DNA from 3 places in the Paraburkholderia sp. 32 genome. Region 2 is predicted to be linked to each of the others. Evidence: riboswitches for the same ligand, from Rfam matches in the RefSeq annotation. Region 2 holds a riboswitch; each other region holds the start of a gene.
What was found. Region 2 has a riboswitch for cobalamin ahead of cobW (cobalamin biosynthesis protein CobW). Riboswitches for the same ligand answer to the same signal wherever they lie in the genome.
Positions count from the first base shown of each region.

Region 1: linked by a shared signal. The riboswitch ahead of OKW26_RS37685 (TonB-dependent receptor domain-containing protein) and the one ahead of cobW (cobalamin biosynthesis protein CobW) in region 2 are both predicted to bind cobalamin.
Region 3: linked by a shared signal. The riboswitch ahead of OKW26_RS09990 (TonB-dependent receptor) and the one ahead of cobW (cobalamin biosynthesis protein CobW) in region 2 are both predicted to bind cobalamin.

Region 1 covers NZ_JBNDKD010000003.1:3,203,606-3,213,753, forward strand. Annotated here, with positions in the region: gene OKW26_RS37650 (LysR family transcriptional regulator) at 1-417, shown strand, start outside; gene lgt (prolipoprotein diacylglyceryl transferase) at 478-1,383, shown strand; gene OKW26_RS37660 (SIMPL domain-containing protein) at 1,478-2,203, opposite strand; gene OKW26_RS37665 (EVE domain-containing protein) at 2,449-2,907, opposite strand; RNA gene ssrS (6S RNA) at 3,049-3,230, opposite strand; gene OKW26_RS37675 (cell division protein ZapA) at 3,297-3,611, opposite strand; gene OKW26_RS37680 (ATPase) at 3,608-3,967, opposite strand; cobalamin riboswitch at 4,188-4,451, shown strand; gene OKW26_RS37685 (TonB-dependent receptor domain-containing protein) at 4,543-6,489, shown strand; gene OKW26_RS37690 (FecCD family ABC transporter permease) at 6,529-7,593, shown strand; gene OKW26_RS37695 (ABC transporter ATP-binding protein) at 7,623-8,432, shown strand; gene cobT (nicotinate-nucleotide--dimethylbenzimidazole phosphoribosyltransferase) at 8,466-9,527, shown strand; gene OKW26_RS37705 (adenosylcobinamide-GDP ribazoletransferase) at 9,601-10,148, shown strand, end outside.
Region 2 covers NZ_JBNDKD010000001.1:2,703,732-2,713,879, forward strand. Annotated here, with positions in the region: gene OKW26_RS12540 (flagellar brake protein) at 1-933, shown strand, start outside; gene OKW26_RS12545 (vWA domain-containing protein) at 1,001-1,615, opposite strand; gene OKW26_RS12550 (ATP-binding protein) at 1,672-2,772, opposite strand; gene cobN (cobaltochelatase subunit CobN) at 2,769-6,587, opposite strand; gene cobW (cobalamin biosynthesis protein CobW) at 6,602-7,693, opposite strand; cobalamin riboswitch at 7,896-8,173, opposite strand; cobalamin riboswitch at 8,254-8,513, shown strand; partial or broken gene cobA (uroporphyrinogen-III C-methyltransferase) at 8,709-9,446, shown strand; gene OKW26_RS12570 (cobalamin biosynthesis protein) at 9,522-9,956, shown strand; gene cobO (cob(I)yrinic acid a,c-diamide adenosyltransferase) at 9,953-10,148, shown strand, end outside.
Region 3 covers NZ_JBNDKD010000001.1:2,134,258-2,144,405, forward strand. Annotated here, with positions in the region: gene OKW26_RS09955 (dihydroorotase) at 1-695, shown strand, start outside; gene hisI (phosphoribosyl-AMP cyclohydrolase) at 709-1,176, opposite strand; gene OKW26_RS09965 (hypothetical protein) at 1,238-1,462, opposite strand; gene OKW26_RS09970 (Fur family transcriptional regulator) at 1,581-2,108, opposite strand; gene OKW26_RS09975 (hypothetical protein) at 2,150-2,419, opposite strand; gene OKW26_RS09980 (PIG-L deacetylase family protein) at 2,388-3,053, opposite strand; gene OKW26_RS09985 (SET domain-containing protein) at 3,050-3,550, opposite strand; cobalamin riboswitch at 3,623-3,781, shown strand; gene OKW26_RS09990 (TonB-dependent receptor) at 4,056-6,269, shown strand; gene OKW26_RS09995 (ABC transporter ATP-binding protein) at 6,290-7,099, shown strand; gene OKW26_RS10000 (ABC transporter substrate-binding protein) at 7,096-8,103, shown strand; gene OKW26_RS10005 (FecCD family ABC transporter permease) at 8,106-9,158, shown strand; partial or broken gene OKW26_RS10010 (IS6 family transposase) at 9,300-10,031, shown strand; partial or broken gene OKW26_RS10015 (transposase) at 10,088-10,148, shown strand, end outside.

The DNA of each region.
Region 1 (10,148 bases), on a different contig from region 2:
GCAAACGGCAAGGGCAGCGCCGCCGAAGACCCCGCCGCCGAATGGCTCGACATGCCCGTCAGCCTGCGCGATGTCGCCGACGCGCCGCTCGTGATCTTCCCAAGGCGTCTCGCGCCAGGCTTTTATGACATCATTATGGATTGCTACGGCGTTGCGGGCCTCGCGCCACGGATCGGCCAGGAGGCGATCCAGATGCAGACCATCGTGAGTCTCGTGTCGGCCGGCATGGGCGTCGCGCTGGTGCCGCAATCGTTGCGTAACCTGCGGCGCACGGGCGTCGTGTACCGGCCGCTGTCCGAGTCGGTGCCCGCGATCGAGACGGGCCTCGTCTGGCGCACCGACGAGGTCAGCCCGGTGCTGGCGGGCTTCATCGACATCGTGCGCGCGCATGCGGCGAGCGTCGCGTCGCGTGTCTAGATCCCGCTTCTGATTCCCTGTAAAAACTGCTTTCGAACCTGAACTGCCCATAACTACACGATGCTCATTCACCCCAATTTCGACCCTGTCGCCATCCATCTGGGGCCGCTCGCCGTGCGCTGGTATGGCTTGATGTACCTCGTCGCGTTCGTTGCGGCGATCGTCGTCGCCCGGCTGCGGCTGCGGCTGCCGTACGTCGCCGCGCAAGGCTGGACCGCGAAGGATATCGACGACATGCTGTTCTACGGCGTGCTAGGTACGATCCTCGGCGGCCGGCTCGGCTATGTGCTGTTCTACAAGGCGAGCTTTTATTTCGCGCATCCGCTCGACATCTTCAAGGTGTGGGAAGGCGGCATGTCGTTTCACGGCGGCTTTCTCGGCGTGACGATCGCGATGATGCTGTTCGCTTATCAGCGCAAGCGCTCGTGGCTGCAAGTCACCGACTTCGTCGCGCCGATGGTGCCCACGGGCCTCGCGGCGGGGCGCCTCGGCAACTTCATCAACGGCGAGCTGTGGGGCCGCGTGACCGATCCGTCGGCGCCGTGGGCGATGCTGTTTCCCGGCGCCGCGCCTGACGACGCCACATGGCTCGCCGCGCATCCGCAACTGGCCGCGCAATGGCATCTGAACGAAGTGTTCGCGCAATATCACATGCTGCCGCGACATCCGTCGGAGCTGTACGAGATCGCGCTCGAAGGCGTGGCGCTGTTCTTCGTGCTGATCTTTTTCTCGCGCAAACCGAAGCCGCTCGGCGCGATTTCCGCGATGTTCCTGATCGGCTACGGCCTGGCGCGCTTCACGGTCGAATTCGCGCGCGAGCCGGACGATTTCCTCGGCCTGCTCGCGATGGGGCTGTCGATGGGTCAATGGCTGTCGCTGCCCATGATTCTCGCGGGCATCGGCCTGATGGTGTGGGCGTATCGCCGTGGGCGTCGCGAGCCGGCGCAGGCGGTTGGCGCGAACTGAGCGGCGCTCGGCTAGCGTAGCGAGCGTTGCATGAAAAAACGCCACGGCATCGATGGATGCCGTGGCGTTTTCTGTTTGGGCTTGCGCTTGCGCATCACTTCATCTGCACCGACCCCGACACGTTGACCGTCACCGTCGACGTGCCGCCTTCGAGCGACAGCGGCGCGCTCTTCGCGTCGGCGCCCATCGCGCGTGCGCTCATCATCATCATCGGACGCGGCATCACGCCGCTGTGATTCACGTTGACCTCGCGGATCGAATAGCCGCTAAAGCCGAACGCCTGCGAGGACGCCGCGGCCTGCTCGCGAAACGATTTGATCGCCTCGCCGCTGAGCCGCTGTTCGGCCGCGCGCTGCGCTTGCGGCGACAGCGAGAAACGCACGTTGCCAACCTGCATGATCGATGCCATCTGTCCGGCGAGCTTCGATGCCGCGGCGAAGTCGCGCGATTCGAGCACGACTTCCGTGCGGCCGCGCCACGTCGTGATGCGTCCGTCGCGGTCCGTCGACGGGAAGATCGAGAACGCGCCCGAGCGCGCGGTCACGCCGCTGACGCCGCGCGCTTTCTGCAATGCCGCGTCGGCGCGTTCGTTCAGCGTCGACGTCAGCGACGACGGCTCGCTCGCTTCCTGCTCGTAAAACAGCGTGATTTCGACTTCGTCCTGCGGGACTTCCGCGCTCGCCTGCGCATTCAGCGACAGCACGCCCGAAGGCTGCGGCATCATGGTCTGCGCTCGAGCGGGCGCAGGGTTCAGTGCAAGTGCCACAGGCGCGCCCAAGGCGAGCGCAAGTGCGAGGGACCGTGCGGTTTTTGTCGTCATGACTGGAATCCTTGTTTGAACAGGTTGTGCACGTTCGACGCGAGCGACGGGTGGTGGCGCGCGGTTTGACGGCTGCGCTGGCGAATGCATCGGCTTGCCCTCGAGCGGCCGGTTCGAGTTCACGCTTTCGTCGACCGATTAGGCGCGTTTTACCGACGCTTGGTTCCCCAATTAGTGCTTCGCCGCCGCATCGGAAACGATGACCTGGATGCGATCACGACAGGTGCCGCGTCGCGCGTTCGCCCTTAAACCAGCTGTTTAGTGATGAAGCGCCATTCGGCTTCGGTCACCGGCGTGATCGACAGGCGGTTGCCTTTGGCGAGCACGCGCATGTCCTGCAATTCGGCATGCTCGCGCAGCGCGGCAAGCGGAATCAGCCCGATTTTCTTCTTGAACACGACGTCGACGAGCATCCAGCGCGGCGTTTCCGGCGACGATTTCGCGTCGTAGTACGAGCTCTTTTTATCGAACTGCGTAGGGTCCGGATACGCGCTCGACGAGACCTCCGCGATGCCCGCGATGCCGGGCTCCGGACAGCTCGAATGATAGAAGAGCACGCCGTCGCCGACCTGCATCACGTCGCGCATGAAGTTGCGCGCCTGATAGTTGCGTACGCCCGTCCACGGCAAGGTGCGATGAGGTGCGTTGGCGAGGTCGTCGATGCTTGCTTCGTCCGGTTCGGACTTCATCAGCCAGTAGCGCATGAATCGGAGTGAGCGTATGAGATTGAACGAAGCGCAACAACAGCAGGCGTGTACGGAAAAACCCCTGAAAAAGGCGCTCAAACGAAAAAACGACGACCAAAGAAAAACGGCATCGAACCGAAGTCCGATGCCGTTCCAGATAAGGTCCCCGCCTTAGCCGCTAGGCCGGCATCCTGAACCGAGGGTTCAGAATTGGTCGCAGTTAGCAACACTTCGGGTACATCAGACTGAGTGACGCGCACACCCGTGCTACAAATTTCCGCAACCGTGCACATGGCATTGGTTCAAGGAATGTATGACCTTGGCGAACCAGGCAGGGAAGCTAAACCGATGAAGCTACAACCCAAACCGTTCAACACGTGACCGATTCGAAACCGGCCCACTACTGCTTACTGCAAGCTGTACTGCTCGATCACAGTACCTAGCTGTTCGTTCATTTGCTGCATTGTACGCCGGATTTCTTCAGCGGGAAATGCTTCTCCGTGTCGCACGCTGCTTTGCAGCTTAAGCAGTTCCGATGCCAGCGACAGCGCAGCCATCACCGCGATGCGATCGGTGCCGCGCACGTTGCTGCCGCTGCGGATTTTCTTCATCTCGGCGTCGACGCGCGCGACCGCCTCGAGCAGCGCGCCTTCCGTTTCCGGCGAGCAGGCGAGACGATAGGGTACTTCGAGAATCGATACTTCGATCTGCTTGGTGGTCATGCGCTTTCTCCGTGTCGGCTCACGTCGCTTTCCGCTTCCTCGTGTCCGGGCTGGGCGGACTCGAGCAGATCGAGCTGGTTATCCGGTTCGCTGCTCGCGCGTGCGCGCGGCAATTTTTCGAGAATCGCATTCAGGCGCACCTGAGCGTCGTCGATCTTGGCGGACAGCGCGTCGCGTTCCGCCTGCAGTGCGTCGCGCTCTTCGCGCAATTGCGCGAGTTCCGCATGCGTGGCTTGCACTTCGGCACGCGTTTGCGCGAGCTGCTCTTCGAGCGCGAGCCGCGCTTCGTTGTGGCGCTGGCTGATCGCAATCAGCTTGCCGATGTTCTGGGAGAGTGATTCGAGTTCGGTGAGCATGTGCTGCGTCCTCTAAAGACATCGCATTTTAGCGCGGAATATTACAGGTTCCGACAATTGTCTCGTTTCGAGACGTAACAGCATCGCTACGTGCAGGTTCGTTGCATGTCGTGTCGTCGACCATAAGGTAAAAAACCGGTAATCCATCGGACAATAACCTGCATTCAACAGAACCGATTGCGCTCCGGTTGACCTTTCTTGACGCCCCGCGAGGCCGCTCGTAAACTTCCCGCACTCTGGTGCCCGCGCGCGCTTCTCGGCGCGCGCAGTTAAACGGGAAGCAGGACGCGCGCGGTGCCAAAACCGGATGCGCGAACCTGCGCTGCCCCCGCAACGGTAAGCGACCGCATGTGATGTGCTCATGCAGGTCGGTCCTGGTCGCAAGGTTGGAAGTTCAACGTGCGAGTGTGCCACTGCGCGTCACGCGTGGGAAGGCGGATCGATGTGTCGTAGCCCGGATACCGGCCAGAAAAGAGGGACGTCCCCCCGCGAAAACGCTAAACAAGGGGGCGCCTCGTGACGCGTCGGCCTGCGGGGAAGCAGGCCGCGCACGCTATCCACAGGAATGTCATCCCATGCTGTCCCCCATCGCCCGCGCAACGCTGCTCGCGTTCGCGAGCCTGCCGCTCGTCGTGCATGCGCAAAGCGCCGAGCCCGCGTCCGCGTCTGCGACGCCGTATTCGTCTTCATCGTCCGCCACGGATGCTACCGCCGCAAACGCTGCAATCGCTGCCAATGCCGCCTCCACCGATGCGTCGGGCAACGTGCTGTCGCCGATCGTCGTGACCGCGCAACGCGGACCGCAAGCGTTGCGCGATGCGATCCCGCAGACTACGCAGTTCGATCAGCAGGACATCGCCGACACGACCGCGACCGATCTGCCCGGCCTGCTGCAACTCGCGCCAGGCGCGCAAATCTCGCGCACGGGTGGCCCCGGTTCGACCACGAGCCTCTTTCTGCGCGGCGCATCGTCGACGCAATCGCTGCTGCTGATCGACGGCGTGCGCGTCGATTCGGTGAGTCTCGGCTCAGCTCAACTCGCACAGATTCCGCTCGATCAGGTCGATCACGTCGAAGTGGTGAACGGCAACGTGTCGGCGTTGTATGGCTCGGGCGCGATCGGCGGCGTCGTGCAGGTGTTCACGAAAGACGGCGGCGATCATCCGCCGCGTTTCAATTTTTCGGTCGGCTACGGCAGCTATCGCACGCAGACGCAAACGGCCGGCGTGAACGGCGCGCTCGATCAGGACGGCCGCACGACTTTCAATATTTCGCTCGCGCGCACGAAGGACGACGGCTTTTCGTCGCTCAATCCGCTCGAGGCGCCGAACGCGAATCCGAACGCAAACGGCAATCTGAACGAGAGCATCAGCGCGTCGCTGCGTCACAAGTTCACCGACAGGTGGGACGCGGGCGTCAGCTATTTCCAGTCGAACAACGACAACAGCTACGACAATGCGTACGGCGAGCCCACCGATCTGAACAATCTCTATAGCAAGGTGCGTCAGGTGTCGGTATTCGCGAACGGCAAGCTGACCGACTGGTGGACCACCCACGTCACGCTCGCCGAGGGCGACGACCGCAGCGTGTCGAACACCAATGGCATCTACAACGGCCGCTTCGATACCGACAATCGCCAGTACACGTGGCAGAACGATTTCGCGCTCGCCGCGCACCAGAAGCTGCAATTCGGCTACGAGCATCTCGACCAGACGCTCGACTCCGACACGTTCGCCGCGCCCGACCGTCACGTCGATTCGGTCTTCGCGGGCTACAGCGCGCGCTTCGGCCGCAACCAGATTCAGGCCAACGTGCGACGCGACCAGTACTCCGATTTCGGTGGAGCGAACAGTTACTATCTCGGCTACGGATTCGACATCACGTCGCGCTGGAAGGTAACCGCAAGCTATTCGGATGCGTTCCGCGCGCCGAGCTTCGACGATCTGTACTATCCGATCAGCGGCAACCCGTCGATCCAGCCCGAGCGCAGTCATTCGGTCGAAGCCGGTTTGCAGTATGCGACCGATGCGCTCGGCGTGATGCGTCTGAACGCATTCCAGACGCGCTATACGAATCTGATCGACTACGTGCAGACGATCCCCGGCATCTACCTCGCGGAGAACGTCGGCCGTGCGAAGGTGCAGGGACTCGAGGGATCGTGGAGCGGTCATGTCGGCAAGACCGACGTGCGCGCAACGGTGACGCTGCAGAACCCGGTCGATCTCGACAACGGGACCGACCTCGTGCGGCGCGCGCGTCGGTTCGGGTCGTTCGCGGTGAATCGCAGTATCGGTGGATGGCGGGTTGGCGGCGAGTGGATCGTCAGCGGTCCGCGTACCGATAGCACGGGCAACCTCGGCGGTTATGGCATCGTGAATCTGTCGGCGCGCTACAACGTCACCAAAGCGTGGTACGTCAGCGCGCAAATCGACAATCTGTTCAACAAGGATTATGAAACGGCCTACTCGTATAACTCGCCGCGACGCGGTGCGTATCTCACGCTCGGCTGGCAGCAGCAGTGACGCGCGCGCCGGGGTGGCCGCATGCGTGAGCGCACGCGGATGAGCCGCGCGTCCGCTTCGCTGTGCGCCGCGATGGCGACGCCGCGCCCGATGAACGCGAAACGCGCGGCCGCGATCTGGCTCGGCCTCGCGCTCGCCGCCATCGCGGTGCTCGGCGCCTCGCTGGTGCTCGGCAGTGTGCCGCTCGCGCCGTCGCGCGTGCTTGCGGCGCTCGTGCCGACGCACACGTTCGGCGGCACGGGCAGCAACGATCTCGCCGGCGAAATCGTGCGTACGTTGCGTTTGCCGCGCGCGCTCGCGGGCTTCGCGTGCGGCGCGTTGCTCGCGCTCGCCGGCGCGCTGCTGCAGGTGCTGCTGCGCAATCCGCTGGCCGAGCCATACGTGCTCGGCGTGTCGGGCGGCGCGGCGACGTTCGCGCTCGTCGCGATGATCGCGGGCGGCGCATGGTGGCTCGTCGATGCGAGCGCGTTCGCGGGTGCGTTCGTGTCGATCCTGCTGGTGCTCGGCCTCGCGCGTCGCGAGCTATGGCGCGGCGAGCCGCAGGACACGTCGCCCCGTTTGCTATTGACCGGCGCGGTGATCGCGGCCGGGTGGGGCGCGCTGATCACGCTGCTGCTCAATCTCGCGCCCGACAGCCGTCTGCGCGGCATGCTGTTCTGGCTCACCGGCGACCTGAACGGCGGCGCGCTGCCGTGGACCGCGCTGATGGCGCTCGCGCTCGTGTTGCTTGCGATCGTGCCGGCCGCGCCGCGTCTGAACCTGTTGCTGCGCGGCGACGCGGCCGCCCAGGCGTTGGGCGTCGCCGTGATGCCGCTGCGTTTGCGTGTGTACCTGGTCGCGTCGCTGGCGGCGGCCGCGGCGGTGACGACCGCGGGCACGATCGGCTTCGTCGGTCTCGTCGTGCCGCACATGCTGCGGCTCGCGTTCGGCAACGATCAGCGCATGCTGCTGCCGGCGGCCGCGCTCGGCGGCGGTGTCGCGGTGATGGGCGCGGATCTGATCGCGCGTACCGTGATCGCGCCCGCGCAATTGCCGGTCGGCGTGATCACGTCGCTGGTGGGCGTACCGGTGTTCCTGTGGATGCTGCTCAAACGCCGCCGATGATACGAGCCAAACCCAGTCCCACCTGTTCGATGCTGAGCATGCAGCGCCTGACGTTGCGCGCCGGCGCGCGCACCTTGCTCGACGCGTTCACGCACACGTTCCATGCGGGCGAAATCTGGTGCATCGCCGGGCCGAACGGCGCGGGCAAGACCACCTTGCTATCGACGCTGGCGGGGCTGTTGCATCCGGCGGCGGGCCATGTCGAACTCGATGGCGTGCGCGTGGCCGACTGGCAGCCGCTGCCGCTCGCACGGCGCCGCGCGCTGATGCCGCAAAGCGCGGCCGATGCGTTCGACGCAAGCGTGCTCGACATCGTGCTGCTGAACCGCTTCCCGCATCTGGGCGGCTGGGGCTGGGAGCGCGATGAGGATCGCGCGGCCGCGCGGGCGGCGCTCGAACGGCTCGGCCTTGCGGACTTTGCGGCGCGCGACGTGCTGTCGCTGTCGGGCGGCGAGCGTCAGCGCGTTGCCCTCGCGGCGGTGCTGTGCCAGGACGCGCCGCTGTTGCTGCTCGACGAACCGTTGTCGCATCTCGACCTGCATCATCAGGTCGACTGTCTCGAAGCGCTCGTCGCATGGACGCGCGAACCGCGCCGTAGTGTGCTGTTCTCGTGCCACGACCTGAACCTCGCGCGCCGCTTCGCGACGCACGCGTTGCTGCTCGACGGCGCGGGCGGCGCGTATGCGGGCCCAGTGCGCGACGTGCTGACGCCCGCGTTGACGAGCCGCGCGTTCGGCTATCCGCTGATTCTGATTCGCGACGGCGAGCACGAGGCGCTGATACCCGCGCCGCGCGCGCGTCACGAATCGCCTGCCGGCCATGACGCACAGTCAGGCTGATATTTATTCCTATCCCTTGTTTCGATCACACCTATGACTCGCATCCCACACCCAGCCGGTTTGCCCGAAGTCGCGCCGCTCGATCAGACGCTACGCGCCGAATTGCAGCGGATCATCGATACGCGCACCAAACCGCTCGGCAGCCTCGGCCGGCTCGAAACGCTGGCGCGCCAGATGGGCCTGATCCAGCGTAGTACGCGTCCCACCGTGCAGCGTCCCGCGATGATCGTTTTCGCGGGCGACCACGGCATCGCCGCCGAAGGCGTGAGCCCCTATCCGCAAGCGGTGACCGCGCAGATGGTCGCGAACTTCATCGCGGGCGGCGCGGCGATCAACGCGCTCAGTCACGTCGCGGGTCTCGAACTCGAAGTGGTCAACGCGGGCATCGCGACGCCGCTGCCGTCCACGGACCGACTCGTCGACATTCCGGTCGGGCCCGGCACGCGCAACTTCGCACACGAAGCCGCGATGACGCACGCCGAAGCGCTCGCCGCGATGCAGGCGGGCGCCGCGCGCGTGCGTCATCACGCGGCGCTCGGCACGAACGTGATCGGCTTCGGCGAGATGGGCATCGCGAACACCTCGGCGGCCGCGTGTCTGATGAGCCGCCTGTGCGGCGTGCCGATCGACGACTGCGTCGGCCGCGGCACGGGTCTCGACAATGCCGGACTCGCGAAGAAGCGCAACGTGCTCGCGGCGGCGCTCGCGCGCGATGCGGATGCACGTGCGCCGCTCGACGTGCTCGCGACCTTCGGCGGCTTCGAAATCGCGATGATGGCGGGCGCGTATCTGGCGGCCGCCGAGGCGCGCATGACCATCCTCGTCGATGGCTTCATCGCGACGTCCGCGCTGCTGGTCGCCGATGCGTTCTCGCCCGACGTACGCGAGTACTGCGTGTTCGCGCATGCGTCGAACGAGGCCGGGCATCGGCGCATGCTCGATCATTTCGGCGCGCAGCCGCTGCTGTCGCTCGACATGCGGCTCGGCGAAGGCACGGGCGCCGCGCTCGCGGTGCCGTTGCTGCGCGCGGCGGTGGCCTTCGTCAACGAGATGGCCAGCTTCGATTCGGCGGGTGTCGCCGATCGCGAACCGTGAAGCGCACGAGCACGCGCTTCGCGATAACGCGAAGCTCGGCCCGCAGCGCCGTGAACCTGCACTCGCCACGTTCATGAACCCGCTCGCGGAACTGCGCTATTTCTTCACGGCGCTCGGTTACTTCACGCGCGTGCCCGTGCCGCGCTGGGTCGGTTTCGAGCCGCATTATCTGAACGCCGCGGCGCGCTATTTTCCGCTCGTCGGCGTGTTGGTCGGCGGCTTCAGCGCGCTCGTCTATCTGGCCGCGCTGCGCGTGTTTCCGGCGAGTGTCGCGGTGCTGCTGTCGATGGCCGCGTCGCTCGTGGTCACGGGCGCATTTCACGAGGACGGTCTCGCCGACTGCATCGATGCGTTCGGTGGCGCCTATACGCGCGACGATGCGCTGCGCATCATGCACGACTCGCGCATCGGTGTTTTCGGCGCCATCGCGCTCGTGATCGCTCTGGCGATCAAGTGGCAAACGCTCGCGGCATTGCCACCGCTGCGCGCCGCAAGCCTGATGCTTGCGGCGCATGGCGCGAGCCGCGCGTGCGCGATCAGTTACCTGGCCACGCTCGACTATGTGCGCGCGGCCGGCAAAGCCAAGCCGGTCGCGCAGCGTTTGAGCAGGCCGGCGCTGTT
Region 2 (10,148 bases):
GTCGACGCACACGTCGAGGACACCCAGCCCGCCGCGGCATCCCCGATGCTCGAGCCTGGTACGGTGCCGGTAGGCACGCCGCTCCCATGGCCGATCGTCGATGCCGACGGCACGCTGCTCTTCGCAAGCGCGACGACGCTCGCGACCACCGACGAGCGCGCCTTTCTGTTTCAACACTTCCGCCCGCAACGCGGCGACCTGTTCGACCTCGGCGCACAACAACCGCCGGCGCCAACCGCCCAGCCTGACCACGCCGGTGAGTTGACGCTGAAGGACATGCACCTCGAGATCGGCACATTGATCGGCATGCGTTCGCAACCCGGCAGCGGCGCGCCGATGCAACCTTGCGGCATCATCGGTTTCGCGCCGAATCATGCGCTGTTCGTCACGCCGCCGATGCTGCAGGGCCAACCGCTGCCGCTCACGCCCGGCGAGAACGTCGAGGTCGTCGCGATCGCGAGTCAGGCCGTGTTCCGTTTCGTCTGCACGGTCGAAGCGGTCTGCCGCGTGCCGTTCGACTATGCCGTGTTGTCGAGGCCCGGTATGGTCCGCCGGCTCCGTGAGCGCAAATCGATCCGCGTCCATGCGCACCTGCCCGTGCGGTTTGGCATCGGTGGGAGCGGTGACACTTACGAAGGCCTTGGACTCGCCAAGGGCATCAGCGCGCTCGGCATGTCGTTGAGTGCGTCATGGACACTGGGCGAAGTCGGCGAGCGACTGCGCATCGCGTTCCGGCTGAAGTCGGCCGAATACGATTCACAGATCGAGACGACGGCGGTGATCCGCAACGTTCAGAAGGGCAAAACGCCTGGCGAGCCGTCCATGCATGGGCTCGAACTGGATCAACTCGATTCCGTTCAACAGATGGCGATGAAGGTGTTCGTGTTCGATCGTCAGGAGGATGTTCAGCACTGGTCCAACGGACTGAAATAAGCGGTACGGCCACAAAAGCAACGCGCGTGCGGACACAGCAGCGTCGACCTCGCTGCGCACACATCGATCAGCCGAGCAACTCTTCCGGCGTCAACCGCCGCGCTCCCCAGGCATTGGCGAGCACCTCGCAACGACCGAGCCGTATCGCACCACGCTCGAAATCGACGAACACGACTTCATCGACGTCGGCCGGCCGCGCGGGTTCGTCGCTCGTGCGGCCGTCGGTCAGAATCCATAACCAGCGCTGCTGGGCCGGCCGTCGCCGCGCGCAGCGTTCGAGCAGTTGCGCGGCGCGGCGCACGCCCGACGCGAGCGGCGAACCGCCGCCTCCGCCCACGGGCGCGAGCCATCGCTCGTTCCACCAGCGCGGCACGGCCGGGCCGAAGCGCACATCCGCTCCCGCACCGCCGAAGCAGATCAGCGCAGCCTCGGCGCGCATTCCACTCGCACGGTCGAACAAGGCAGTCAGTAGACCCTTCGCCAACGCGAGGCGTTGGCCCGCCAGCATCGACCCGGAGCAATCGAGCACGAAACAATGCAGCACACCGCCACGCGGCACTTCCCGTACGAAGCGCAGATGCTCACGACGCAGCGTGTGCTCGCGCATCGCGGCGAGCGTCGGTGGCCATGCAATGCGCCTGCCCGGTTCGCCGCGCGACGTGTGGCGCGAATCCGCCCCCACGCCTCGTCGCCATCGAAAACCGCTGCGCGAGTCAGCGGCGGCGCCTTTCCGATGGCTCAGCGTTTTTTTGCGTCGAGCGCAATGACGCCTTTGACAGGCAAAGCCGCCGTCGGCTCGGGCGGCAGGTAGCCCCAGTCGGAGTCGGCGGAAGGTGTCGTGGATCCAGCCGTATCGCCAGACGCACCCGCAGCGACGTCCCGTGTCGGCGCCTCGCTTTCTGGCCGGCGCTGATTCGCATGTTGCGAATCATGCTGACGCCGCCGATGAAGCAGCACCGGATCGGCAACGCGCTCCACATGCCGCACCGTCACCGCACCTGCCCGTTCGAATGCGGCCAGCGCGCGCGCCGCGCGCAGCATCACGAGGTCGGCGCGCAAACCGTCGACGGCCGCGTCGATGCATAGCGCGCTCACGCGCGCATGGACGGCGTCATCGAACGACAGCAGCGGCAGCGCCGCACGCGCCGAGCGAATTCGCTGCACGTATGAAGCCTGCTGCTCCGCGTAGACGGTACGAAACCCAGCGGGATCGAGATCGAACGCGAACCGCGCTTTGACGATCGCCTGCCGCACCTGCGGCTCGAACGCGTTCTGCAACTCCACCATCAGACCGAAGCGGTCGATCAATTGCGGCCGCAACTCGCCCTCTTCGGGATTCATCGTGCCGATCAGCACGAAGCTCGCGTCATGACTATGCGACACGCCATCGCGTTCGACGGTATTCACGCCGCTCGCCGCCGCATCGAGCAACGCATCGACGAGCGCATCGGGCAGCAGATTGACTTCGTCGACGTACAGCACGCCGCGATGCGCCTTCGCGAGCAGCCCCGGCGAGAAGCGCACCGAGCCGTCGCGCAGCACGCTTTCGATATCGAGCGTGCCGATCAGACGATCCTCGCTCGCGCCAAGCGGCAGATTCACGAGCTCTCCCTCCGGCAGCAGTTCCGCAAGCGCGCGCGCGGCAGTCGACTTCGCGGTGCCACGCGGTCCGCTGATCAATACGCCGCCCAAGCCCGGGTCGATCGCCGCGAGCACCAGCGCCTGCTGCAACGAGGCCTGGCCGATCAGCGCCGCAAACGGAAAAACGGGCCGCGCCGCCGTACCCGATACACAGGCGGAGCTACCTGCGTCGCCCGCTCCTCGCATCGCTCCATTCATGTTTGTCTTCCTTCGATCTGCTGTTCGCTCGCAAGCAGATGCGTTTCCACCTGCGCGCGATAGTCACCCGGCTGCTGCCACAGCCCCCGCTGCATCGCCTCGAGCAAACGCTCGCAGATCGAATGCAGCGCATGCGGATTGTGCCGTTGCATGAACGCGCGCGTATCGGCGTCATTCAGATAAGCATCGGCGACGAGCGCGTATTGATGATCTGCGATCACGCGCGCGGTCGCGTCGTAGCCATACAGATAATCGACGGTCGCGGCGATCTCGGCCGCGCCCTTGTAGCCGTGGCGCTTCACGCCGTCGAGCCATTTCGGATTGACCACGCGCGAGCGGATCACGCGCGCGATCTCCTCCTGCAACGTCCGCACGCGCGGCGCGGCCGGATTGCTGTGATCCGCGTGATAGACGCGCGGCTGCCGACCTGCCAGATGCCGCACCGCCGCGACCATGCCGCCCTGAAACTGGTAGTAGTCGTTCGAATCGAGCACGTCGTGCTCGCGGTTGTCCTGGTTCTGCAGCACGAGGTCCATCACTGCGAGGCGCGTGCCAAACGCTTGATGCGCCTCCTCGCCCGCGCTCTTCTGCGCGTACGCATATCCGCCCCATGCCTGATACGCGTTCGCGAGATCGGCGTCGGTCTGCCATTGGCGCGAGTCGATCATCTGCTGCAGACCCGCGCCGTACGTGCCCGGCCGCGCGCTGAACACGCGCCAGCCGGCGCGCTTGCGCGCTTCGACCGGGTCCATGCCGCGCGCGATCAACGCATCGCGTTCGCGCTGCACGCGCGCGCGAATCGGATTCAGCTCCGCGGGCTCGTCGAGTTCGGCAACCGCTTGCACGGCCGCATCGAACAGATGCATCACGTTCGCGAACGCATCGCGAAAGAAACCGGATACGCGCAACGTGACGTCGATACGCGGCCGATCGAACGCGTCGATCGGCATGATCTCGAAGTCCGTCACACGGTGGCTGCCTGGCGCCCATTTCGGCCGCACGCCGAGCAGCGCGAGCGCCTGCGCGATATCGTCGCCGCCGGTGCGCATCGTCGCGGTGCCCCAGACCGACAGGCCGATCGCGCGGGGATAATCGCCGTGCTCCTGCAGATGCCGCTCGATCAGTTGCTGCGCCGATTTCAGGCCGAGTGCCCACGCGGCTTGCGTCGGCACCGCGCGCGTGTCGACCGAATAGAAGTTGCGGCCGGTTGGCAGCACGTCGGGCCGACCGCGCGACGGCGAACCGCTCGGACCTGGCGGCACGAAACGTCCTTCGAGGCCGCGCTTTAGCTGCGTCATTTCCTGCGGGCCGCAGGCGTCGAGACGCGGCAGCACGTCGTCGCGCAGGCGTGCGATCACCTGTGCCGCTTGCGGCAGACTTTCGTCAGCTACGGGGACGGCCTGCGAACGATCCGCATCATCGCAATCGACACCGCAGACGCCGCGCAACAGCTCGCCCGCGAGCAATTCCAACCGCTCGCGCGTATCGCCGTAATGTCGCCACGGCGCATCGCTGACCCGCTGCAATACCTCGGGTTGCGGACCGTCCCATGCGGCGGCCCAATCCACCGTCAACGGGTCGAACCGATGATCGATGCGCAGATCGCGCGCCAGCGCGTCGACGAGCCCCGCCTTGCCGCCCTGCCCATCGCCGACCGGAAAGCGCCCGAGCGCGAGCAGCGTGTCGCGCCGCTGCACGCCGCGCGGCGACTGCCCGAACGTATGCAGGCCATCGCGAATCTGCGCTTCCTTCAGCTCGCACAGCCACGCATCGACGCGAGTGAGCAGCGCGTCTTCATCGTCCTGTCGGTTCGGCGCCGCGAGACTCAGCTCTTCGTGCAACCGATGCTCGACGATCGTCGTCAGAATCGTGCGACGCAAGAGCTTCGCGCGACGCGAATCGACCATCAATGCTTCGTAGTATTCGTCGACCTGGCGTTCGAGGTCCTGCAGCGGCCCATAGTTTTCGGCGCGTGTAAGCGGTGGCATCAGATGATCGATGATCACCGCCTGCGCGCGCCGCTTCGCCTGGCTGCCCTCGCCCGGATCGTTGACGATGAACGGATACAGATGCGGCATCGGTCCGAGAATCAGATCGGGCCAGCACGCGTCGCTCAAGGCGACGCTTTTGCCCGGCAGCCATTCCAGGTTGCCGTGCTTGCCGACGTGCACGACCGCGTCGATGCCGAACTGATGGCGCAGCCAGAAATAGAACGCGAGGTATGCGTGCGGCGGTACGAGCTCCGCATCGTGATAGCTCGCGTAGTCGCCGTGCTCGCGCGAACGCGCAGGCTGAATGCCGACGAACACCTGGCCGCAGCGCCAGCCGGCGATCATGAAGCGGCCGCGCCGCAGCGTGGGGTCCTGCTCGGGCTTGCCCCAGCGAGCGTTCAACGCGTCGCGCACGCTCGCCGGCAACGCGTTGAAATGCGCGAGATAGTCGTCGAGTGCGAGGCTTTGCAGGGCCGGACGCAGATCGCGTACGACCGGATCGTTGGTCACGCCTTCGGTCAGCCTGTTCAACAACGCGTCGCCGTTTTCGGGTAGTTCGCCGACACGATAACCTTCATCGCGCAGCATCGACAGAATGCCGACCACCGACGCCGGCGTATCGAGCCCGACGCCATTGCCGATGCGCCCTTCGCTCATCGGATAGTTGGCGAGAATCAACGCGACTTTCTTGTCGGCGTTATCGAGCGAACGCAAACGGCACCAGCGCCGGCTCAGCTCGGCGAGAAAGCCCACCCGTTCGAGGTCGGGCTGATAGCGGACCACGTCGACCTGCGTATGCGCACAGCGATACGCGAGCCCCTTGAAGCTGATCGCGCGCGTGATGATGCGCCCGTCCACTTCGGGCAGCGCGATATGCATCGCGATGTCGCGCGAATTGAGGCCGTGGTTGTCCTTCAGCCAGTCTTCGCGATTGCCGCCGCTCAGGATCACCTGAAACACCGGCGCGTCGCCGGCGAGCGCGAGCGGCTCCGGGTCGTCGATCGCGGAAGCGGCGAACGCGGTCGTGTTCAGCACGAGCGCGACACCATGTTGCGCGCACAGCGACTGCACGACATCGCGGCTCACCGCATCCTTCAGCGACGTGATCGCGAGCGGCAGCGGATTGAGCCCTTGCGCTTCGAGCGCGTCGATCAGCGCATCGAACACCGCGGTATTGGCGGCCTGCAGATGCGCCTTGTAGAACAGAATCGCGACGACCGGCGCGTCTTGCCGCCAACGCGCCTGCCAGTCGGCGACGATGGGGGTATCGCGCTCGGGGTGATACAGCGACGCGGCCGGCAACGCGCGCGGCGGATCGGGTTCGCGCCCCCAGTCGAGCGCGCGATACGCGATGCAGCGCAAAAACGCCTCGGCGTTCTGCGGACCGCCCTCGCGCAGATAGCGCCACAGCTGCTGACACAACTCGGCGCTCGCGGTGCTGCGCGCGAGCAGGTTCGGGTCTTCCTGCAGATCGCCGGAAAACATCGCGAGTGTTTGCTGTTTGCGCTGCGCGAGCGCGACCACCTGCTCGATGCCGTACGGCCAATACGTTTCGCCGCCGAGATGATCGACGACGACCACGCGCGCATGCTGCAACACGTCGTCCAGATAGAAGTCGACCGAGGCAGGCTGACGCAGATACGTGACGTTCGCGAGCCGCACGCTCGGAAAGCCGTCGCCGAGACGCGGCACTACGCTCGCGAGCAGCGACAGCGTGGTGTCGGCGGAACTGAGCACGACGATCTCGGCGGGCTGCTGATCGATGCGGATCACGCCCTGCGTATCGTCGACGAAGCCGCCCGGCGTCGTGCGCAGCAGATGCATGCTGGTGCGCCCGTTTATGCCGTCGCGTTCGACGTCGCGCCGAGCGCCGCGTCGAACGCCTGTTGCAGCGCGTGCTGGTCGAGGTCTGCGCCGATCAGCACGAAGCGGCTCAACGCGCCGTCGCCATTTTCACCCGCTTGCCAGCGCCGGTCGAAGTAGCTGTCGAAGCGCCGGCCCACGCCCTGGATCACGAGACGCATCGCCGCGCCCTGCAGTGCCGCGAAGCCTTTGACACGGTAAATCGTGTGGGTTTCGACGAGCGTCTGCAAGGCGGCGAGGGCCGCGTCGCGCGACGGTACGGATGCCTGCACGACGACCGAATCGAATTCATCGTGGTGGTGATTGGGGTCGTCGGCGGAACCGTGGTGGTCATGACGCAGGTGGATCGTCTCTTCCGACGCCGCTTCGAGGCCCAGCAGCGTATGCAGGTCGAGCCGCCCCTGCTGCGCGCGCACGATCTTCACCTGCGGCGGAATCTCCGCGCGGATCGCGGCTTCGACCTCGTGCTGCCGCGCGTCGTCGATCAGATCGGTCTTGTTCAGAATCACCAGATCGGCCGCCGACAACTGGTCTTCGAACAGCTCGTGTAGCGGCGACTCGTGATCGAGATTCGGATCGGCCTTGCGCTGTGCATCGACGGCGAGCGGGTTATCGGCGAACTGGCCGCTCGCGGCGGCCGGGCCGTCCACCACCGTCACCACCGCGTCGACCGTGAAGCCATTGCGGATCTGCGGCCAGTTGAACGCCTGCACGAGCGGCTTCGGCAACGCGAGCCCCGACGTTTCGATCAGCACGTGATCGAGTTCATCGCGGCGCTCCGCGAGCTTTTCCATCACCGGGAAAAATTCTTCCTGCACTGTGCAGCACAAACAACCGTTCGCGAGTTCATACAATTGCCCTTCGGTCTCGACGCCGTTTTCATCGCAACCGATGCCGCAGCCCCTGAGGATTTCGCCGTCGATGCCGAGCTCGCCGAACTCGTTGACGATCACCGCAATGCGCTTGCCGCCCGCATGCTGAAGAATGTGCCGCAGCAGCGTGGTTTTGCCGCTGCCGAGAAAGCCCGTGACGATCGTGACGGGGATCTTGCGCAATTGAGTTTGCATCGTGAGGTCCATCCCTTGGCGTTGATCGGTATGCCGGAAAGTCCGCGCGTGGGTCCGCGTCGGCTGGCGAATGGAGCGAATGAAGCACGCGCAGCAGTACCAGCGATCACCAGACACGGGGACGAACGACGGCATTGCCGCGACAACGGAAATACAGAAAGCGGAACTGAGGTCATGAACGCGCCGCCGCATCCCCGCGGCGGTCGTTCTGCTTCTTTGGGCCGGTATCCGGGCTGGCGAAAGCGCCGCTTCCCCTTCCCGGCCGAGTGGTTTCTCGTCCAGTGGTGAAATGTCCACGCGAGCTTGCGCGAGGACATCGAAGCCGGCACTGCGGTGCCCGGCTATCAAGCCGGAACCGCTTTTCGCTTACCGTTGCGGGGACAGCACAGGTTAGCCGCTCCAGAGCAGGTGGCTCCCTGTTTCCCGTTTAACTGCATGCGCACGAGCGCGCACGCGAGCACCCAAAGTGCGTGCGAGTGTAGGCCCGCGGCGTTGCGCAGTCAAGCAACGCACAGAGCCGGAAAGCGCCGCCGAGGCTTATCCGGCAAGGCGCCATGTGCTATCGTATGCGCGCGTTTGGTGCCCGCACATGCGCTCGCGTGTGCAGTTAAACGGGAAACAGGCAGCGCCTCGCGCGTTCAACCTGTGCTGTCCCCGCAACGGTAAGCGACCTGCGGCGCGCGATTCGATTCGCCTTCGATTCCGACGTGCCGCGCATGCGTTTTTTGATGCCACTGTCCCGCGAATCCACAAACCGGGACGGGAAGGCGAAGCGCATGAGGCCGCCAGCCCGGATACCGGCCAGACGCGGAGGCGGTGCCGCATTGCATCCGTGCATCACGTGGCGCCGCCGGCCGCCGGAATCCGCGGGGAACGGATGTGAAGGCGTAGCAGCGCGGCATCGCGCGTGCCCGGATTCGCAGTTGCGCATGACCTCTATATTCACCGCCGCGCGCGCTGTCGCACGCCGCTTCTCTTCTTCCATCACCGCATGGCGCGCGCCATGCACGCCGCGATGACGCGCGCCTGGCTGATCGGCGCCGGTCCCGGCGACGTCGAACTGATCACGCTGAAGGCCACCCGTGCGCTCGCGCAGGCCGATGTCGTGCTCGTCGACGATCTGGTGAATCCCGACGTGCTGCAGTTCGCGCGCACCGACGCGCAAGTCGTGTACGTCGGCAAGCGCGGCGGCCATCCGTCGACGCCGCAAGCCGACATCGTCGCGCAAATGCTCGGGCATCTGCGCGCGGGGCGCAGCGTCGCGCGGCTCAAGGGCGGCGATCCGTTCGTGTTCGGCCGCGGCGGCGAAGAGTTGCAGGCGCTACAGGCCGCGGGTATCGAAGTCGACGTGATCAACGGCATCACGGCCGGCATCGCGGCGCCCGCGGCGCTCGGTATCGCGGTCACGCATCGTGATCTCGCGCAGGGCGTCGTGTTCGTCACCGGCCACGGCGCCGGCAGTGGCGAACCGGACTGGGCCGCGCTCGCTGCGACGCGCATGACGCTGGTGATCTACATGGGCATGCGCCGGCTCGGCGAGATCGCCCGCGCATTGCTCGCGGCCGGCATGTCCGCCGACACGCCGTGCGCGGCGATCGAGTCGGCGACGCGGCCTGAGCATCGTCATGTGCTCGCGCCGCTTCGCGAGTTCGCCGAGGCGGTGGCGCGCGCGGGGCTCGGCTCGCCGGCGATCGTCGTGATCGGCGGTGTGGCGTCGCTCGCACTGGCGCGTGATGCGGCCAAACGCGACGCCGGCGTTGCTCACGAACTGGCAGCGAGCGCGACACGACACGGACTCGGACGCGCGATCAAAACGCTGAGCGTCGGCATCGGTTGCCGCTTGCACAGCGAAGCCGCTGAGATCGAAGCCGCCGTGCGCGCAGCGCTCGGATCGAATGCCTTCGAGCAGATCCGCGCGATCGCGACGATCGACACCAAAGCCAACGAAGCCGGTCTGCTCGAATTCTGCTCACGTCATCAACTGCCGCTGCAACTGTTCAGCCGCGAGCAGATCGCCGCGGTACCGGTCGCGTCGCCGTCGGCGGCGGCACACGCGCATCTCGGTGTCGATGGTGTGTGCGAGCCGTGCGCGCTGCTGGCGGCAACGGCGCCGGACTCCACCACAACCGCACAAAACGCCCGTCTAATCGTACGCAAGACCGCGCACGCCGGCATCACGGTGGCGATCGCAGCGGCGAACAACGCTGCCCTTAGCGACGCGCCCCCATCCCATCCCGCCTCTCAAAACCAGGACCCTCGATGAAAACCGATCCGGAATCGCATCAACGCATGACCGAACGCCGCCGCGAAGGCCACGAAAAGAAGCAGGCCGGCGCGACCGTCGAAAAAGGCCTGCTGATCGTCAACACCGGCACCGGCAAGGGCAAGAGCACGGCCGCGTTCGGCATGGCCGTGCGGGTGCTCGGCCACGGCATGCGGCTCGGCGTCGTGCAGT
Region 3 (10,148 bases), 570 kb from region 2:
GCAGGATCGTCGGCATGGCGCGCGAAACAGGACGGCCGCTGCATATCCTGCACGTTTCGACGGCGGAAGAAATCGCGTTGCTGGCGTCGCACCGCAGCCGGGTGACAGTCGAGGTACTGCCGCACCACCTGACCCTGTGTGCGCCCGAATGTTATGAGCGGTTGGGCACGCTTGCGCAGATGAACCCGCCGGTCCGTGAGGCCCGGCACAGGGAGGCGCTGTGGCGCGCGCTTCGGGAGGGGCGCGTGGACACGCTGGGCAGTGATCACGCTCCGCATACGCTGGAAGAGAAGGGCCGCCCGTACCCGCAGTCACCCAGCGGCATGCCGGGCGTACAGACGTTATTGCCGGTCATGCTCGATCACGTCAGCGAGGGACGGCTGTCGCTGCAGCGTCTGGTGGAACTGACGAGCGCGGGTCCGGCGCGGGTGTTCGGGATAGCGGAAAAGGGACGCATCAACGTGGGCTACGACGCCGACCTGACGCTCGTCGATCTCAAGGCAAGGCGCGAAATCACGAACCGCTGGATCGAAAGCGTCTGTGGCTGGACGCCCTACGATGGCATGCGGGTGACGGGGTGGCCGGTCGCCACAATCATTCGTGGCCATGTGGTGATGCGCGATGACGCCGTGCAGGGATACCCGGTGGGACAGCCGGTCCGCTTCGACAGGGCGATGGCGATCACGCCGGCATGACGCCCGGAAGCTGTCAGAGCTGCGTGGGATTGGGCGCGTCGCCGTACACGGCGACGGGGTCAAACGTCTTCGCACCTTCCGTGAACCGCAAGGTTGCTTCGGGCAGGTCGACCGCGCGGTAAAAACAGCTGCGATAACCGACGTGGCAACTCGCGCCGCTGCCCGCCACCTCGACGCGGATCCACAGCGCGTCCTGGTCGTCGTCGATGCGCATCTCGACTACGCGCTGGGTCAGTCCGCTCGTCGCACCCTTGGACCAGAGCGTCTGGCGGCTGCGGCTCCAGTAGTGGGCGATACCGGTCTCGATCGTCCGCGCAAGGGCTTCCCGGTTCATGTAGCCGACCATCGGGACGTCGTCCCGGCCCGCATCACTGACGACGCAGGGAATCAGTCCATCAGGGCCAAATCTGGGCGAGAGCGAGCGACCTTCCTCGACTTCGGTGACGGATGTGCGAGGAGCGAATTGAAGCGACGCAGTCATGATGGGAAGATTCTCCTGGGGGGCGGTCAGCAGACGAGGGAATTGGTTCACACCCGATGCGTCATGCCCGAAGTGGCGTGTTTTCCAGCGCGGCAGCAAACCAGTCCAGTACCCGTTGCAGGTGCACTTCGCCGTAGAGCCGCGCAAACCGCTGCGTCCCGGCATTGTCGGGGTCGCCGAGTACGGCCAGCCGTGCCTGGATGAACGCCGGTGTCAGCGTGATGCCGCACTCGTGCTCAATGCAGTGCTGCCAGTCATCGAAGCTCTGGGGAATCGGCGAGATCATGGGTACGGCGGGCGCCAGCAGAAAACCCCATGGTAGCAGGGTTGGTTATTAATGCAACAAAGTGGCGTTAATAACCTGCTTTCGGACCCGCCGAATCAGGTGCAATGATCCTGCGTGCTCACACGCCGTGGGTCGAGCAGTCGTGGCAGGTACCGTGAATCGTGACGGCAGAGTTCGTGCTATGAACGCCGCGGCGGCTAAGCTTGCGCTCGATCCGGGCGAGCACACCGGCCAGTTCCGGATCTTCCGGAAGCGCAGAAATGTTGTGGCAATGATCGCACTCGAAATAACCAGTGGAGGTCTCGTGCTTTGCGATTGCATGGCGCCAGGCGCGGTCAGATCCCTGGATTCGGGTGAGCAGGCCAACGGCAGTCAGCCGGTCGAGGATCCGGTAGAGGGTCACGCGATCCACTTTTCCCGCACCTGTAGCGGCGCCCAGATCGCGGGCGAGCTCTTCGTGCGAACGGGGCTGATCGGCGCCCTCCAGGCGTTCGAGCACGGCAACGGTAAGCGCAGTGGAGCGCAGCCCCGCCTCGCGCAGGCGCGATGGCCAGTCGGTAGGAGCGTGTGGTGGATGTTTGCGCGGAGAGTGGCGGGTAGGCATGGATGACCGTGGATGCAACTGTCCAATAATGGAATGATACATCGTCCTGCGCGGGCAAGGCCACGCGTGTCGTATGGTCGTCGTCATGGACCTGGCGGCATGCCCTGGTCGAACAGCGGTTGCAGGCCATCCTTCGCAGCGATGGCCATCGGACGCCCGACTGCCGTCTGCCGGCCGCCTGCCCAGCGCTCGAGCCGGTACAACGCGCCGAAGGCGAAGGACGGCGGTTGCATTCCGGCACCGAACACAGCCTCGCCACCGCGTCGCACGCTGTCCGCGAGCCATGACATCAGGCGCAGGTGATAGGGGTTGCGGGCAATTTCACCACGGTGGAAGGTCAGCGCCTCGATCATGGTCACGACGCTTGAGCTGTCGAGTTCGACGAGCGTGTTGGGCTGCTCCAGGGTACCCCAGAATTCTGTTCTGCGCAAGCCAGACGGCGTGGGTATGGTGCTGCAGGGCGTCACATACGAGCCAGTGGACACCGATGTGCGTCGCAGAGCCATCACGCTCGTGCGGGCAGAAGACGATGCGCGGCCGATAGTCGTCGAACAGCGCAGCGAGGCGGTCGACGTCACGGGCCCAGCCTGCCGGGTCGGCGCGGCGTCGCGCCGGCGTGACCGGCTGGCGACCGTCGAAGGCTGGATCCAGCAGCGCAAAATCAAGCCGGGTACAGGCATGGCACAGCTCGTTCCATCGTTCACTGCGGCGGCCCGGGTTACTGCCTAGCGTAGCGACGATGTTCAGTACCTCAAAGCCTGCTTCCTGCTGCAGTCTGAGCGCAAGTCCGCCGGTCAGGCATTCATCATCGGGGTGGGGTGAAACGATCAGCGCAAGCGGCCGCGTGCGGTCCACGCTTCTCGGCGTCGCTGTGCTCTGTGAGATGTCCGGAAGGGGTATCGGCTCGCCCAGCAGTGCGGCGAACGTATCGACGTACGACGTGATGACCTGCGCTCGTGTAGGGTCCCGGTTTGCGCTCCTGTTCATCGACAAAGTTTCCGGGGGGTGGCGATGCCGTCCACCTCAACCGTCGCCAGCATCGTACGGCGGCAGTTCCATGAGCGGCAGCGGCACAGGTAGTTGCGACGGTCTTCGTCAGTGGCGGGATGATCGAACTGAAGGCTGTAGTCGAAGCTCAGTTCCTCGCCTGCGTGGATCAGGCGTTTCGCATGGAGGTACACGCGCAGGATCCCCTGGCGGTCGTAGTCTTCAACCGCCTCGCAGTTCGGTGCGCAACGATGATTGATCCAGCGGGCGGCGTTCCCGCCGGTGCCCGCATCAATGCAGTAGCGTCCGTCACCCAGCGCAAACAGAAAGGTGTGAAACGGGTCTTCAGCGTTGACGGGATGCTGGCGTCGTGCTGCCGCGTGGGTAATGCGCGCCCCCCTGTATTCGATGATGCGCATGCCGCGCGGAATGTCGGCAACGGCAAAGACACCCTTGCCATGGATGGGACTGCGTCGGATCTGGATCAGGCGGGGCATGAATGCAGGAATGTATGCGGTGAAGCAGACTCAAGTATAGCGTTCCCCTTTCTAACTATCGCAACTATGTTGCGTTTACGATGCGGGTTAGGTATCGTTCTGCCGGAATCGCGGGCGATCCGACCGCTGGCGCGATGACCCAGAAGCTGGTGCAAATCCAGCGCGGTCGCGCCACTGTGACCGGTTTCCTGAAACCGGGAGTCAGACCTGGGCCTTGTCTTCCTTCACCTGTCATGGGGCGCGAAACCCCAGGAGAACCGTCATGACCTGCATCCTCAGTGTCCACCGGGCATCGGCTGCCCGTTGCTTCCTCTTTTTCTCCCGTCGTCTGTGTTGACCCGGTAAGTGTCGCCGGTCAGCACGGCATGCCTGGTTCGTGTTTCCGGCAATCGTGCGGCGTTTCACTGCGTCGATGACATGGTGGATCGGCACGTGTGTCGAGCGCATAAAAAACAGGCGCACCGCATACGGTAGCGCCAGAGAAAAAAGAAAAGAGAGCAGGACAATGAAGAAAACCTCGATCCTTTCGCCGTCGCGAGCGCAGCGACGCCGCAGACGTCAGCTCACAGCGGGGATGCTCGGCTGCGCGTGGCTGATCGGCGCGTCGTCCGCGTTTGCTGATGACGGCAGCGGCCCGGCCGCAGAGAGCAAGCAATCTGCGCAGGAGCCGGCACAGACGCTGCCGGCTGTTAAGGTCCAGGCATCGGGCCATACGGATACACCGGACCTGAGCACGCCGATCCGTACCGGCAGCCGGCTTGGACTGTCGAGCCTCGATACGCCGGCGAGCGTCGAGACGCTCACCGGTGAGCAGATTCAGGTGCGCGGCGACACCACGGTCAACGAGGCCATTACGCGTGCGGCCGGCTTTGCCACCGACGCGGCACCCGGCAATGGCGGCACGTCGGTCTCGGTGCGCGGCTTCAGCGGGCCGGAGTCGATCACGACGCTCTATGACGGCACGCGCATGTATCCTGGCGCAGGCACGGTGACCTTTCCGTTCGATACGTGGTCGGTCGACCGGATCGAGGTGCTGCGCGGTCCGGCGTCGGTGCTCTATGGCGAGGGTGGCATCGGCGGCGTGATCAACGTCGTGCCGAAGGCGCCGCAGCGCGACTACGCGACCACGGTCCAGCTCGGCGCGGGCGCCTATGGCGAGAAGCGCGTGGCGCTCGATACGACGGGCGCGCTCGGGCCCATGCTGTCATACCGCTTTTACGTGAGCGATGACCGCTCGAACGGCTGGGTACCGCGCGGCGATTCGCATACCACGGCGCTCGGCGGCGCATTGCGCCTCGACGTCGATCCGACCTTGTCATTCACACTCGACTACGACTACGGGCGCCAGAAGCCCGCGCGCTATTTCGGCATTCCGGTGCTCGACGGTGCGCTCAATCCGGCGTTCCGGTACCAGAACTACAACGTCGCCGATTCCGCGATCTCCTATTACGACCAGTGGACGCGGCTGAACGCGAAGTGGCACGCCATGCCTGGCATCACGGTGCGCAACCAGCTCTATTATTTGCTGACCAACCGCCACTGGCACGATAGCGAGAGCTACGCCCTGCAGCCGGATGGCGATGTGTTGCGCAGTGATTACATCGAGATCCTCCATCATCAGCGGCAGATCGGTGACCAGCTCGACGCGACGATCGACGGGCATGCATGGGGCCATCAGAACCGGCTGGTCGTCGGCGCGGACTTCAATGTGATCTCGTTTGTCGATACAAGCAATTCACCATACGGCGGCTCGTCGATCGTGCCGGCATCCGGTTTCGATCCGGGCGTGTTCGACAGTCCCGATCCGACCGTGCCCGCGTTTCGCACCGTCACGCATCAGGCGTCCCTTTTTGCAGAGGACCGGTTCGAGCTGACCGACCGGCTCGCGTGGGTGAGTGGCCTGCGTTACGACCATATCGACTTCCATCGCGACACGTTCGCGACTGCCACGACTGCGGCGGCGTCGTTCGACAGGACGTTCGCCCATACCGGATGGCGCACGGGCCTTGTGTTCGCGCTTACGCCGACGCTGTCCGTGTATGGACAGTACACCACCGGCACCGACGGCGTCAGTTCGCTGATTACGCTGTCGCAATCGAACAGTCAGTTCACGCTGTCGACCGGTCAGCAGTGGGAGGCGGGTATCAAGCAGGAAGTGCTGGGCGGCCGCGGCTCCTGGACCTTCGCGGTGTACCAGATCGTGAAGCGCAACCTCGTGAGCACCGATCCGCTGAACCCGGATCTGAGCGAGCAGGTCGGCCGGCAGTCGTCGCGCGGCGTCGAATGGTCGGGCGCGCTGCGGCTGGGCGGCGGCTGGTCGGTCGAGGCGAACGCGGCGCTGCTGCGCGCGCGGTACGACGATTTCGACGAGGCGGTCGATGGTCAGAGCGTGTCGCGCGCGGGCAACGTGCCCTACAACATCCCCGAGCAGACCGCGAACGTGTGGCTCGACTGGGCGTTCGCGCCTGGCTGGCGCGCGGGAGCCGGGGTGCAGTATGTCGGACGGCGCTTCGGCGACAACGCGAACAGCGTGTCGATTCCGTCGTACACACTGGTCGATGCGTCCGCGTCGTGGCGCGCAACGCGCAACCTGACGCTCGCGCTCTATCTGCGCAACCTGACCAACCGGACCTATGCGGTCTCCACGCAGAACGACGGCACCGAATGGCTGCTCGGCGCGCCGCGCTCGGGGTGGGTCACCGCGACGATGACTTTCTAGCCTCATTGATCGGCAAAGCCATGACCTCACTGCATATCGAAGGGCTGGGCTGGTCGCCGCCGTCGCGGGATGCGAGACGCCCGGACGACGGCGAGAGCCTGTTGCGGCGGATCGTGCTCGAAGTGCAGCCGGGCGAATTCGTCGGCCTGATCGGACCCAACGGCAGCGGCAAGACGAGCCTGCTGCGGTGTGCGTTCCGTTACGCAAGGCCGCACAGCGGCGCCGTCAGGCTGGACGGCGACGACGTCTGGGTCAAGTCCGGGCGCCGGGCGGCGCAACGCATCGCGGTGGTACAGCAGGACCCGCCCGACGACTTCGGCCTGACGGTGGAAGAGGTCGTCGCGATGGGCCGTACGCCGCACAAGGGGCTGCTCGACGGCGACACCGCCGTGGACACCGCGCTCGTCGACGCCGCGCTGCACGATGTCGAACTCGATGCGCACCGGCAGCGGCCGTTCGCTTCGCTGTCGGGCGGCGAACGGCAACGCGCGCTGCTGGCCCGTGCACTGGTGCAGCAGCCGCGTGTGCTGATGCTCGACGAGCCGACCAATCATCTCGATCCGCGGCATCAGATCGAACTGCTCGGCCTCGTGCGTCGGCAGCGGATCACCACGTTGGCCACGATTCATGACCTGAATCTCGCCGCTGCGTTCTGCGACCGGCTGTATGTGATTGCCTCGGGAGAGATCGTCGCGTGCGGCACGCCGCAGGCGGTACTAACCGAGCCCTTGCTCAAGACGGTGTATGGCGTCGATGCGCTTGTCGACCGGCACCCGGTGACGGGACGTCCGCGCATCACGCTGATTACAGGACCGGAGTCCGGGACATGACGAAAATGAAACCTTTTGTCTGGCGCGCAACGGCGGCCACCATTCTCTGCGCAGCCGCATCGTATGCACAGGCTGGCCATTATCCGGTTACCGTGCGCAGCTGCAACCGCGATGTGACGTTCGCGCGTGCGCCGGCCAGGGCGGTCAGCAACGATTCGAACCTGACGGAGATGATGCTTGCACTGGGGCTCAGGACACGGATGGCGGGGTTCACGGGAATCGGCGGCTGGAAGACGGACGATCCGTCTCTGCGCGTACGCCTTGCGGCGATCCCGGAACTGGCGCGCCGCTATCCGTCCATCGAGACGCTCGTCGGCGCCGGTGCGGATTTCTATCTGGCCGGCTGGAACTATGGCATGCGCGTCGGCGGTCCCGTCACGCCTGAGGCGCTTGCACGCTTCGGCATCGCGTCTTACGAGCTCACGGAGTCCTGCGCACACGTCATGCCGATGCCGGCGGCGTCGCTCGACGACGTTTATCGCGACCTGCGCAACCTCGGCGCGATCTTCAATGTAGACGCGCGTGCGGCGAGCGTTGTCGCGTCGATGCAGGCGCGTATCGCGACGGTGTCGCGTGCCCTGGGACCGGACCCGGTGCGCCCGCGCGTGTTCGTCTACGACAGCGGCGAGGACAAGCCGTTTACGGCCGGGGCGCTGGCGATGCCGACCGCCCTGATCGACGCGGCAGGCGGTCGCAATGTGATGGATGACGTTCAGCAGAGCTGGACGCAGGTCAGTTGGGAGAGCGTCGTCGCACGCAATCCGCAGGCCATCGTCATCGTCGACTATGGCGCCGTGACCGCCACACAGAAAATCCGCTTTCTCACCGGCAATCCGGTGCTCGCAAAAGTCGACGCGGTGCGCGCACGCCGTTTCATCGTCGTGCCTTACGATGCGGCGACGCCGGGCGTGCGTAACGCCGGCGCCGTCGAGACCCTCGCGCGGGGGCTGCATCCGGAGGTGTTCGGCGCACTGGCCGGTGCCGTTACCGGGGAGGCGCGCTGAGCATGGATACGCTATCGGGCGGCAGGCCGGCGTCGCGAACACGTCGTGGCGCGCTCATTCCCTTCACCTTGCTGGGTCTGGTGCTCGCCGGGTCGATCATGGTCGCAACAGGGCTCGGACCGGTGCCGGTTTCGCCGGGCGTGACCGTCCGCATTCTCCTCCATCATCTGTCGGGCGATGTAGCCGGAGCCGTGCCGGCTGATGCGCAGGATGCGATCGTCTGGATGATCCGACTGCCGCGCGTATTGCTCGGTGTGATCGTCGGCGCGGCGCTTGCGGTGGTCGGCGTGGCGCTGCAGGCTGCCACGGCTAACCGGCTGGCCGATCCGCATCTGCTCGGCGTGAGTTCGGGCGCGACGCTCGGCGCGGTGACCGCAACGCTGTGGCTCGGCGCCGTGTTCGGCCCGCTGACGCTGCCAGCCACGGCGTTCGCCGGCGCGCTCGCGGCGATGTCGCTCGCAGTCGCGCTGGGTGCGCGCGCCGGCCGGCTCGATTCGCAACGCCTGCTGCTGTCGGGGGTATCCGTGTCGTTCGTGATGATGGCGCTGGCGAACCTGCTGCTCTATCTTGGGGACCAGCGCGCCGCGTCGTCGGTGCTGTTCTGGATGCTGGGTGGTCTTGGACTGGCGCGATGGGACCTGCTGGGCGCGCCAGCCGCGTTCGCCGCCGGCGGCATGGTGCTGCTGGCCGCACGCCGGCGTGAGCTCGACGCGCTGATGAGTGGCGATGTCGCCGCCGCAACGCTCGGCGTGGATGTCGCGCGGGTGCGTCGCGAAGTGTTCGTCGTGAGTTCGCTCGTCACGGCCGCGATGGTCGCGGTGAGCGGTGCAATTGGATTCGTCGGGCTGGTTGCGCCGCATGTGTGCCGACGGCTGCTCGGTGCCGGCCACGCTCGGCTGTTGCCCGCGTCGGCGCTCTTCGGCGCGGTGCTGCTGGTCTGGTCGGACGTGGCCGCGCGCATGCTCGCCGCGCCCGACGATCTGCCCATCGGCGTCGTTACTTCGCTCTTTGGCGGTGCGTGCCTTGTGTGGCTGATACGGGGCGAACGGGCGTAGCTCCCGTTCGCCGATGTCGCCAGTGTGGAACCGCTGGTTACGTCGCAGCCGGCCAGCCTACAGGCAACCGTCCAGCCCCGCCCTGAAGACGTCTGCGGGGGGCGTTGTCACGGTAACTGGTCGGGCTGGTAGAGTGATGCGATGAAGACAACCATGTCGCTGTACCATCGCCATCGATTCCCGGGCGCCGTTATCAGTTGCGCCGTTCGCTGGTATTTCGGTTTCAATTGAGCCTGCGCGACATTGAAGAGTTGCTGTTCGAGCGCGGCGTAATCGTCAGCTATGAAACAGTGCGGCGCTGGTGCGACAAATTCAGCGCTGGCTTCTCGCATCGCGTCAAGGCTGCTCGTCGCAAGCCCGGCACCGTGGCATCTGGATGAGGTGTTTGTGACGCTACGCGGTGAGCCTTATCTACTTTGGCGGGCAGTCGATCAGCATGGCGCCGAACTTGATATCCTGCTGCAGAAGCGGCGCGACAAGGCTGCGGCGAAACGATTCTTCAAACGTGTACTGGCGGCTTGTCCTGAGGTGCCGCGCAAGATTGTCACTGACCAGTTGCGCAGCTATCCGGCGGCGAAGGCCGAGATCCCTGAACTGGCAAACGTGAAGCACGTTTTCGTCAAAGCCAGCGCCCGAGTGAACAACCTGGCCGAAAATAGTCATCAACCCACGCGAGAACGCGAGCGCCGCATGCGTGGTTTCCGCGATCCTGAACGCACGCAAGCATTCCTGTCGAATTTTGGACCGATCCGGCAGCACTTCGCACTGAAGCGACACCTACTACGTGCCTCGCTCCACCGCAAACAACTCGGCGATCGCTTTGCCGCATGGCATCGTTTCACCGAGCTTAGCCAAAATCCGTCCGCTTTTTGAGAAAAGCTCCGTTCATCGCACTACTGCGACGCGAACACTTTAATGTGACAACGCCGTTCGAGTCGGTGCTGGGTCGCTGCATGTCCGAAGGTCTCGTAAAGGGCGAAGGTTTCGCGA